Regions from separate parts of the Candidatus Pantoea soli genome, predicted to be linked through region 1. Evidence: predicted binding sites of a transcription regulator. Region 1 holds the regulator's gene; the other holds the start of a gene.

Region 1 (4,219 bases):
TGGACGCGCCGGGAACGGTCTCGTCCGCCTTCCGGTGGGCCCACCACACGGCATCTCTGCCGCGTAACGTCCGGCTTCGCGCGTGCGGCATCCCGTAGCCGGGTGCCGCCGCCAGCGGCGCATAACAGCAACAGCAGCGCTGGCGGGATGGCCGCTTACCGCAGCCTGCGATCTGTTGCCGCCTGTCCTCAGCTCACCTTTTCGTGTACGCCGTCCGCCACAATCAGGCGCGGCGGCAGCAGGAAACTGAAGCAGGTTTCGCGATGCGGAATGCTGCTGATCTCCAGACGGGAGTTGTGATGCCCCAGCGCGTGCTTCACAATCGCCAGCCCCAGCCCGCTGCCGCCGGTGGCGCGCGAACGTGCTTTATCCACGCGGTAGAAGCGCTCGGTCAGGCGCGGTAAATGCTCCTCACTGATACCCGGCCCGTCATCGCACACTTTGAACTGTGCGCCCTGCTTTGTCCGCAGCCAGCTGATGTCAATTCGCGTACCTTCCGGCGTATGGTTTACCGCGTTATACACCAGGTTAGAGATGGCGCTGCGCAGCTGCTCGTCGTTGCCAAACACCCGCAGATGCGGATCGGTATGGAAATAGATATGGTGACGGCCGTGGCTCAGCGCTTCAGCTTCGCGCTGCAGCAGCAGCAGCATAGTGGGCACATCCACGGTCTCTTTCAGATCGATGGCCGGGGCAGCTTCAATGCGCGACAGCGTCAGCAGCTGTTTTACCAGGCTATCCATGCGGCGCGTCTGCTCCTGCATGGTGCTCAGCGCTTTACTGCGCGTGCGCGCATTCATGCCCTCGTCATCCATCATCTCCAGATATCCCTGCAGCACGGTCAGCGGCGTGCGCAGCTCATGGCTGACGTTGGCAAAAAAGTTACGGCGTGCGCCCTCTAGCTGGTGCATCTGCGTCACGTCGCGCGCCACCATCAGCCACTGCCCTTCACTGTAAGGCATGACGCGGAACTCCATATGATGCTGATTATTCAGCACCACGGTCAGCGGCTTATTAAAGTCGCGCTGGCGGATATAGCGGGAAAATTCAGGGTAGCGCAGCAGATTAAGGATGTTCTGGCCGTTATCTTCCGGCCAGCGCAGCCCCAGATGCTGCTGTGCCAGACCGTTACACCAGAAAATGGTGCCCTCTTCGGTGGTCAGAACAACGGCGTCAGGCAGTGATTCGGCACCACTGCGAAACCGTTTGATCAGGTTTCCCAGCTCGCGCCGGCGGCGGCGGTTGCGCAGCTGCATCTGATACAGACCATAAAACAGCGGCTCCCAGCTGCCGCTGCCGGTGGGCGGTGTCATGGAGCGATCCACCCACAGCCAGTGCGACAGTCGCATCAGGTTTTTGAAGTGCCAAAACAGGATGCCGCACACCGCCAGTAACAGCAGCCACGGCAGATAGCCGGTTAACAGCCCCAGCAGCAGCGCAGGCAGACAGACCAGCGCCAGCTCGGTCAGTAATCTCTTCCAGGAGAGTCGTTCCAGCACGGCAGAGCACTCCGTTTAGTAGCGGGCAGAGAAACGATACCCTGTTCCGCGAACGGTTTGAACCATGCGATCGTGGCCGGAAATCTCCAGCGCTTTGCGTAAACGACGGATATGCACATCCACGGTGCGATCTTCTACGTAGACGTTGGTACCCCAGACGTGGTTGAGCAGCTGTTCGCGGCTGTAAACGCGCTCCGGGTGGGTCATAAAGAAGTGCAGCAGTTTGTATTCGGTCGGGCCCATCTCCAGCGGGGTGGTCTCAGACATCACGCGATGCGAGGAGGGATCGAGGCTCAGGCCCTGCATCTCAATCACTTCTTCCACCGCCATCGGCGAGATACGCCGCATCACCGCTTTAATCCGCGCCATCAGCTCTTTCGGCGAGAACGGCTTGGTGATGTAATCATCGGCCCCCACTTCCAGACCGCGCACGCGATCTTCCTCTTCGCCGCGCGCCGTCAGCATCATCACCGGGATATCGCGCGTCATGGCTTCACGTTTCAGGTGTTTAATGAACTGAATGCCGCTGCCGCCAGGTAACATCCAGTCCAGCAGGATCAGATCTGGCCAGGGTTCGATCAGCTTGCCAATCGCGCTGTCATAATCTTCTGCTTCAATGGGCTGGTAATCATTCTGTTCCAGCACGAAACATAACATTTCACGGATGGGAGCTTCGTCTTCCACAACCAAAATGCGCTTAGCCATTATTACTCCTGCTGTTGTGACACGCTGTCACTGGGATTTGCGGCGTCATTATGCGTCAGTTTTATGACACTTTTATGAAAAACCCAACCCGTGATAAATAGATAAAAAACAGAAATGTGACAATCAAAATCGGTTTTTTTCCTTTATCCCCGAAGCCGTTATACTTGCCCCCTCGTTTTACCCGCAGGAAACCGCCATGCGCATCATTCACACCGCCGACTGGCACCTCGGCCAGTTCTTTTACAGCAAAAGCCGCGCTGCGGAACATCAGGCCTTCCTTGACTGGCTTCTGCAGCAGATAACGCAGCACGCGGTGGATGCGCTGATCATTGCCGGCGATCTGTTTGATACCGGCACACCGCCCAGCTATGCGCGCGAGATGTTTAACCGCTTTGTCGTCGCGCTGCAGCCTACCGGCTGTCAGCTGATTGTGCTGGCGGGCAATCATGATTCGGTCGCCACGCTGAATGAGTCACGCGAACTGCTGGCCTGCCTGAACACCCGCGTTATTACCAGTGCGACGCCGGGCGGCGAGCAGCAGGTGCTTACCCTGTCGCGGCGCGACGGCACGCCGGGTGCGGTGCTGTGTGCCATTCCGTATCTGCGTCCGCGCGACATTCTGCGCAGCAAAGCCGGCCAGTCCGGACGGGAAAAACAGCGCTCCCTGCTGGAGGCCATCGGCCAGCACTATCAGCACTGCTATGCCGCCGCTCAGGCGCAGCGTGACGCGCTGGGCGAACCGCTGCCGATCATTGCCACCGGCCACCTCACCACCGTGGGCGTCAGCAAAAGCGACTCGGTGCGTGATATCTACATCGGCACGCTGGATGCCTTTCCGGCACAGGCGTTTCCGCCAGCGGATTACATCGCGCTCGGCCACATTCACCGTCCGCAGCGCATTGCCAACAGCGACCACATCCGCTACAGCGGCTCACCGATTCCGCTCAGCTTTGATGAAGCCGGGCGCGACAAAAGCGTTTTTCTGCTCAGCTTCAGCAGCGGGCTCGACAGCGTGACGCCACTGACGGTGCCACTGTTTCAGCCGCTGCGCGTGCTGAAAGGGTCGATGGCAGAGCTTGAAGCGCAGCTGGCGCAGTTCAGAGACGGCGATACCGCTCAGCCGGTGTGGCTGGATATTGAAATCACCACTCAGGAGTACCTCAGCGATTTGCAGCGCCATATCGAACAGCTGACGGCGACGCTGCCGGTTGAGGTGCTGCTGGTGCGCCGCAGCCGCGAACTGCGCCGCTCCAGCCTTGAACGACTGGAAAATGAGACGCTGAGCGAACTGAAAGTGGAAGAGGTCTTTGCCCGCCGCCTGGCGCAGGAAACGCAGCTGGAGGCCGATCACGTCGCCAGCCTTACCCGGCTGTTCCGCAGTACGCTGGCGGCGCTGGAGGATCCCTCTGCATGAAAATTCTGACGTTACGCTTCAAAAACCTCAATGCGCTGCGCGGTGAATGGCGGATTGATTTCCGCGAGGAGCCGTTTGCCAGCAACGGCCTGTTCGCGATTACCGGGGCCACCGGTGCCGGCAAAACCACCCTGCTTGATGCCATCTGTCTGGCGCTCTATCACCAGACGCCGCGCCTCGGCGGTCTGTCACAGAGTGAAAACCAGCTGATGACGCGCGACACCGCTGAATGCCTGGCGGAGGTGGAGTTTGAAATCAAGGGCGAAGCCTGGCGCGCTTTCTGGAGTCAGAACCGCGCCCGCGGCCAGGTGGACGGCAAACTGCAGGCCCCGCGCGTCGAGCTGGCGCGCGTGGCGGATAACCAGATTGTTGCCGATAAAGTCAGCGACAAGCTGAAAGCAATTGAAACGCTGTCGGGGCTGGACTTTGCCCGCTTTACCCGCTCCATGATGCTGTCGCAGGGGCAGTTCGCCGCGTTTCTTAATGCCCGACCGGGCGAACGGGCCGAACTGCTGGAAGAGCTGACCGGCACTGAAATTTACGGCCGGATTTCCGTACAGATATTCGAACAGTGGCGCCATGCGCGCAGCGAGCTGGAAAC
Region 2 (4,219 bases), 670 kb from region 1:
GCCGGTTTTGCCGGTACGCTGTTTGCCGCACGTCAGGGCTTTGTCAGCCCGGAATCCTTTACCTTTGTCGAGTCTGCATTTGTGCTGGCGATAGTGGTACTGGGCGGTATGGGGTCGCAGCTGGCGGTGATCCTCGCCGCAATTCTGCTGGTGGTGTCGCGTGAACTGATGCGTGATTTAAATGAGTACAGCATGCTGGTGCTTGGCGCACTGATGGTGCTGATGATGATCTGGCGTCCGCAGGGGCTGCTGCCGATGAAGCGTCCGCACCTGAAACTGAAGCAGGCGAAACAAGGAGAGCAGGCATGAGTCAGCCTTTATTAGCCGTAGAAGGCCTGATGATGCGCTTTGGCGGCCTGCTGGCCGTCAACAACGTGGCGCTGGAACTGCATCCGCAGGAGATCGTTTCACTGATTGGGCCGAACGGGGCGGGGAAAACCACCGTGTTCAACTGCCTGACCGGTTTCTATAAACCCACCGGCGGCACTATCCGCCTGCGTGACCAGCAGCTGGCCGGCCTGCCGGGACAGAAAATTGCGCGCATGGGTGTGGTACGTACCTTCCAGCACGTGCGGCTGTTCCGGGAGATGACGGTGATTGAAAACCTGCTGGTGGCGCAGCATCAGCATCTGAAAAGCGGGGTGTTTTCCGGCCTGTTCAAAACCCCGGCGTTTCGCCGTGGTGAGAGCGAGGCGCTTGATCGCGCCGCCACCTGGCTGGAGCGCATTGGTTTGCTGGAGCTGGCAAACCGTCAGGCGGGCAATCTCGCCTACGGTCAGCAGCGCCGGCTGGAGATTGCGCGCTGCATGGTGACGCGCCCGGAAATTCTGATGCTTGATGAACCCGCGGCGGGTCTTAACCCGCGGGAAACGCACGAGCTGGACGCGCTGATTGCAGAACTGCGCGGTGAACATAAGGTCACGGTGCTGCTGATTGAGCACGACATGAAGCTGGTGATGGGCATTTCCGATCGCATTTATGTGGTGAACCAGGGCACGCCGCTGGCAAGCGGTACGCCGGAAGAAGTCCGTAACAATCCGGATGTGATTCGTGCTTATTTAGGTGAGGCGTAATATGGCGAACCCGATTTTAACGTTGCAGGGAGTGAGCGCCCATTACGGCCCGATTCAGGCACTGCACAATATCAATCTGCACATCAGTCAGGGTGAAATCGTCACGCTGATCGGTGCCAACGGCGCGGGGAAAACCACGCTGCTCGGCACCCTGTGCGGCGAACCGCGCGCCAGCAGCGGCACCATCGTGTTTGATGGCAAAACCATTACCGACTGGCAGACCGCAAAAATCATGCGTGAGGCGATTGCGATTGTGCCGGAAGGCCGCCGCGTGTTTTCACGTATGACGGTGGAAGAGAACCTGGCGATGGGCGGCTTTTTTGCCTCGCGTCAGCAGTATCAGGAGCGCATTGCGCGCGTCTATGAACTCTTTCCCCGGCTGGCAGAGCGCAAAGTGCAGCGTGCCGGTACCATGTCCGGCGGTGAACAGCAGATGCTGGCGATTGGCCGCGCGCTGATGAGCCAGCCGCGCCTGCTGCTGCTGGACGAGCCGTCACTGGGTCTGGCACCGATCATTATCCAGCAGATTTTCGATACCATCGAACAGCTGCGCAAAGAGGGCATGACCATCTTCCTCGTTGAGCAGAACGCCAACCAGGCGCTGAAGCTGGCCGATCGCGGCTATGTGCTGGAAAACGGTCACGTGGTGCTGGAGGACAGCGGCGAAGCGCTGCTGTCCAACGAAGCGGTCAGAAGCGCCTACCTCGGAGCCTGACGTGGCTTAGCGGTAGCAGGCGGTCGGGCAGCGGCAGCCCGCGCCACGCACGGGTGTGTGTGACGCGGGAAGTACGCTGTCCGGCGGCCCGTCCAGGGTACGCCGCCGGCCGGCCGCGTCATTTTCCTCCCGCCATTTTTTCTCCCGCAATACGGCGGGCAGCCTGTCAGATTTCCGTCATAAACCTGTTATTTTTCCGTCATTTTCCCGTGTCATGTTACTTCGCGAACAAAAAATGCGTGATTTCGCGCGCGCCTCAAGCACAGGAAAACATTATGTCCGCTTTTACGCTTCGTCCCCGCCTGATGAGTGTGCTGCTCGGTCTGGCGCTCAGCGGTAACGCGCTGGCTGCCACCGAAATCCCTTTCTGGCACTCCATGGAAGGTGAATTAGGTAAAGAAGTTGACTCACTGGCACAGCGTTTTAACCAGGCTCATCCGGATTACAAAATCGTACCGACATATAAAGGCAACTACGAGCAGAGCCTGGCCGCGGGCATCGCCGCGGTACGCAGCGGCAAAGCGCCTGCGATCCTGCAGGTTTACGAAGTCGGGACGGCCACCATGATGGCTTCCAAAGCCATTGTGCCGGTGCATGAGGTGTTCAAAGACGCAGGCATACCGATGGACCCGAAACAGTTCGTGCCCGCGGTGGCAGGCTATTACAGCGACAGCAAAGGACAGCTGATCTCCCAGCCGTTCAACAGCTCCACGCCGGTTCTGTACTACAACAAAGACGCGTTTAAAAAAGCGGGACTGAACCCGGACCAGCCACCGAAAACCTGGCAGGAGCTGGCAAAAGACGCCGCAGCGCTGCGTAAAGCGGGCATGAGCTGCGGCTACGCCAGCGGCTGGCAGGGCTGGATCCAGATTGAAAACTTCAGCGCCTGGCATGCGCTGCCGGTTGCCACCAAAAATAACGGCTTTGACGGCACCGACGCCGTACTGGAGTTCAACAAGCCGGTGCAGGTGCGCCACATCCAGATGCTGGAAGAGATGAATAAAAAAGGCGATTTCACCTACTTTGGCCGCAAAGATGAGTCGACCTCTAAGTTTTATAACGGCGACTGCGGGATCACCACGGCTTCGTCCGGCTCGCTGGCGGACATCAAACATTACGCCAGATTCAATTTTGGCGTGGGTATGATGCCGTATGATGACACGGTGCCGGAAGCACCGCAGAACGCCATTATCGGTGGAGCCAGCCTGTGGGTGATGAAAGGCAAAGACGCCAGCACCTATAAAGGTGTCGCGGAGTTTATGCAGTTCCTTGCGCAGCCGGAAATTGCCGCCGAGTGGCACCAGAAAACCGGCTATCTGCCCATTACCACCGCCGCCTATACGCTGACAAAGCAGCAGGGTTTTTATGATAAAAACCCGGGGGCCGATATCGCCACGCGCCAGATGCTGAACAAAGATCCACTGCCTTTCACCAAAGGCATGCGTCTGGGTAATATGCCGCAGATCCGTACCGTGGTGGATGAAGAGCTGGAAGGCGTCTGGACCGGTAAACAGACACCACAGGCCGCGCTGGATAATGCCGTCAAACGCGGAAACGACCTGCTGCGTCGCTTTGAGCAACAGGTGAAATAATCTCCGGCCTGTCGGGGTGGGCGCACCGCGTCCATCCCGATATTTTTTTCTGGCGAGTCTGCTATGTCTTCTTCTTCACGCCCGGTGTTCCGCTCCCGTTTACTGCCTTATCTGCTGGTGGCACCGCAGCTGATCATCACCGCTATCTTTTTTCTGTGGCCTGCCGCAGAGGCGCTGTGGTATTCGCTGCAAAGCATTGATCCTTTTGGTATCTCCAGCACCTTTGTCGGCCTGGATAACTTCCGCCGCCTGTTCAGCGATCCCTATTATCTGGATGCGTTCGGAACTACCCTCGTCTTCAGTGCGCTGGTCACGGTATGCGGCATGCTCTTTTCTCTGCTGCTGGCCGCGCTGGTGGATTACGTGATCCGCCTGAAAAAGCTCTATCAGACGCTGCTGCTGTTGCCGTATGCGGTCGCGCCGGTGGTGGCGGCCGTGCTGTGGATGTTTCTGTTCAGCCCCGGGCTGGGGCTGTTCAGTCACCTGCTGAACCAGATGGGGTACAACTGGAACTACGCGCAAAACAGCGGCCAGGCGATGTTCCTGATCGTCCTGGCGTCAATCTGGCAGCAGATGAGTTATAACTTCCTGTTTTTCTTCGCAGCGCTGCGGTCGATACCCAAATCACTGGTGGAAGCCGCCGCCATCGACGGTGCCGGACCGGTGCGGCGTTTTTTCCAGCTTTCCCTGCCGCTGATTACGCCAGTGAGTTTCTTTCTGCTGGTGGTCAATCTGGTTTACGCCTTCTTTGATACCTTCCCGGTGATAGATGCCGCCACCGGCGGCGGGCCGGTACAGGCGACCACCACGCTTATCTACAAAATTTATCGCGAAGGCTT

What was found. The regulator PhoB, encoded in region 1, activates phosphate uptake and scavenging genes when phosphate is short. The targets are predictions, from matches to a motif close to CTGTCATAAAACTGNCNNAT.
Region 2: ugpB (sn-glycerol-3-phosphate ABC transporter substrate-binding protein UgpB) is a predicted target of PhoB. The motif match lies at 1,963-1,982, and genes of this name have one in related genera.

The regions. Positions count from the first base shown of each region.
Region 1 is NZ_CP032702.1:955,703-959,921, reverse strand. It holds gene phoR (phosphate regulon sensor histidine kinase PhoR) at 189-1,499, opposite strand; gene phoB (phosphate response regulator transcription factor PhoB) at 1,515-2,204, opposite strand; gene sbcD (exonuclease subunit SbcD) at 2,401-3,618, shown strand; gene D8B20_RS04330 (SbcC/MukB-like Walker B domain-containing protein) at 3,615-4,219, shown strand, end outside.
Region 2 is NZ_CP032702.1:290,492-294,710, forward strand. It holds gene D8B20_RS01270 (high-affinity branched-chain amino acid ABC transporter permease LivM) at 1-309, shown strand, start outside; gene livG (high-affinity branched-chain amino acid ABC transporter ATP-binding protein LivG) at 306-1,073, shown strand; gene livF (high-affinity branched-chain amino acid ABC transporter ATP-binding protein LivF) at 1,075-1,788, shown strand; gene ugpB (sn-glycerol-3-phosphate ABC transporter substrate-binding protein UgpB) at 2,064-3,380, shown strand; gene ugpA (sn-glycerol-3-phosphate ABC transporter permease UgpA) at 3,444-4,219, shown strand, end outside.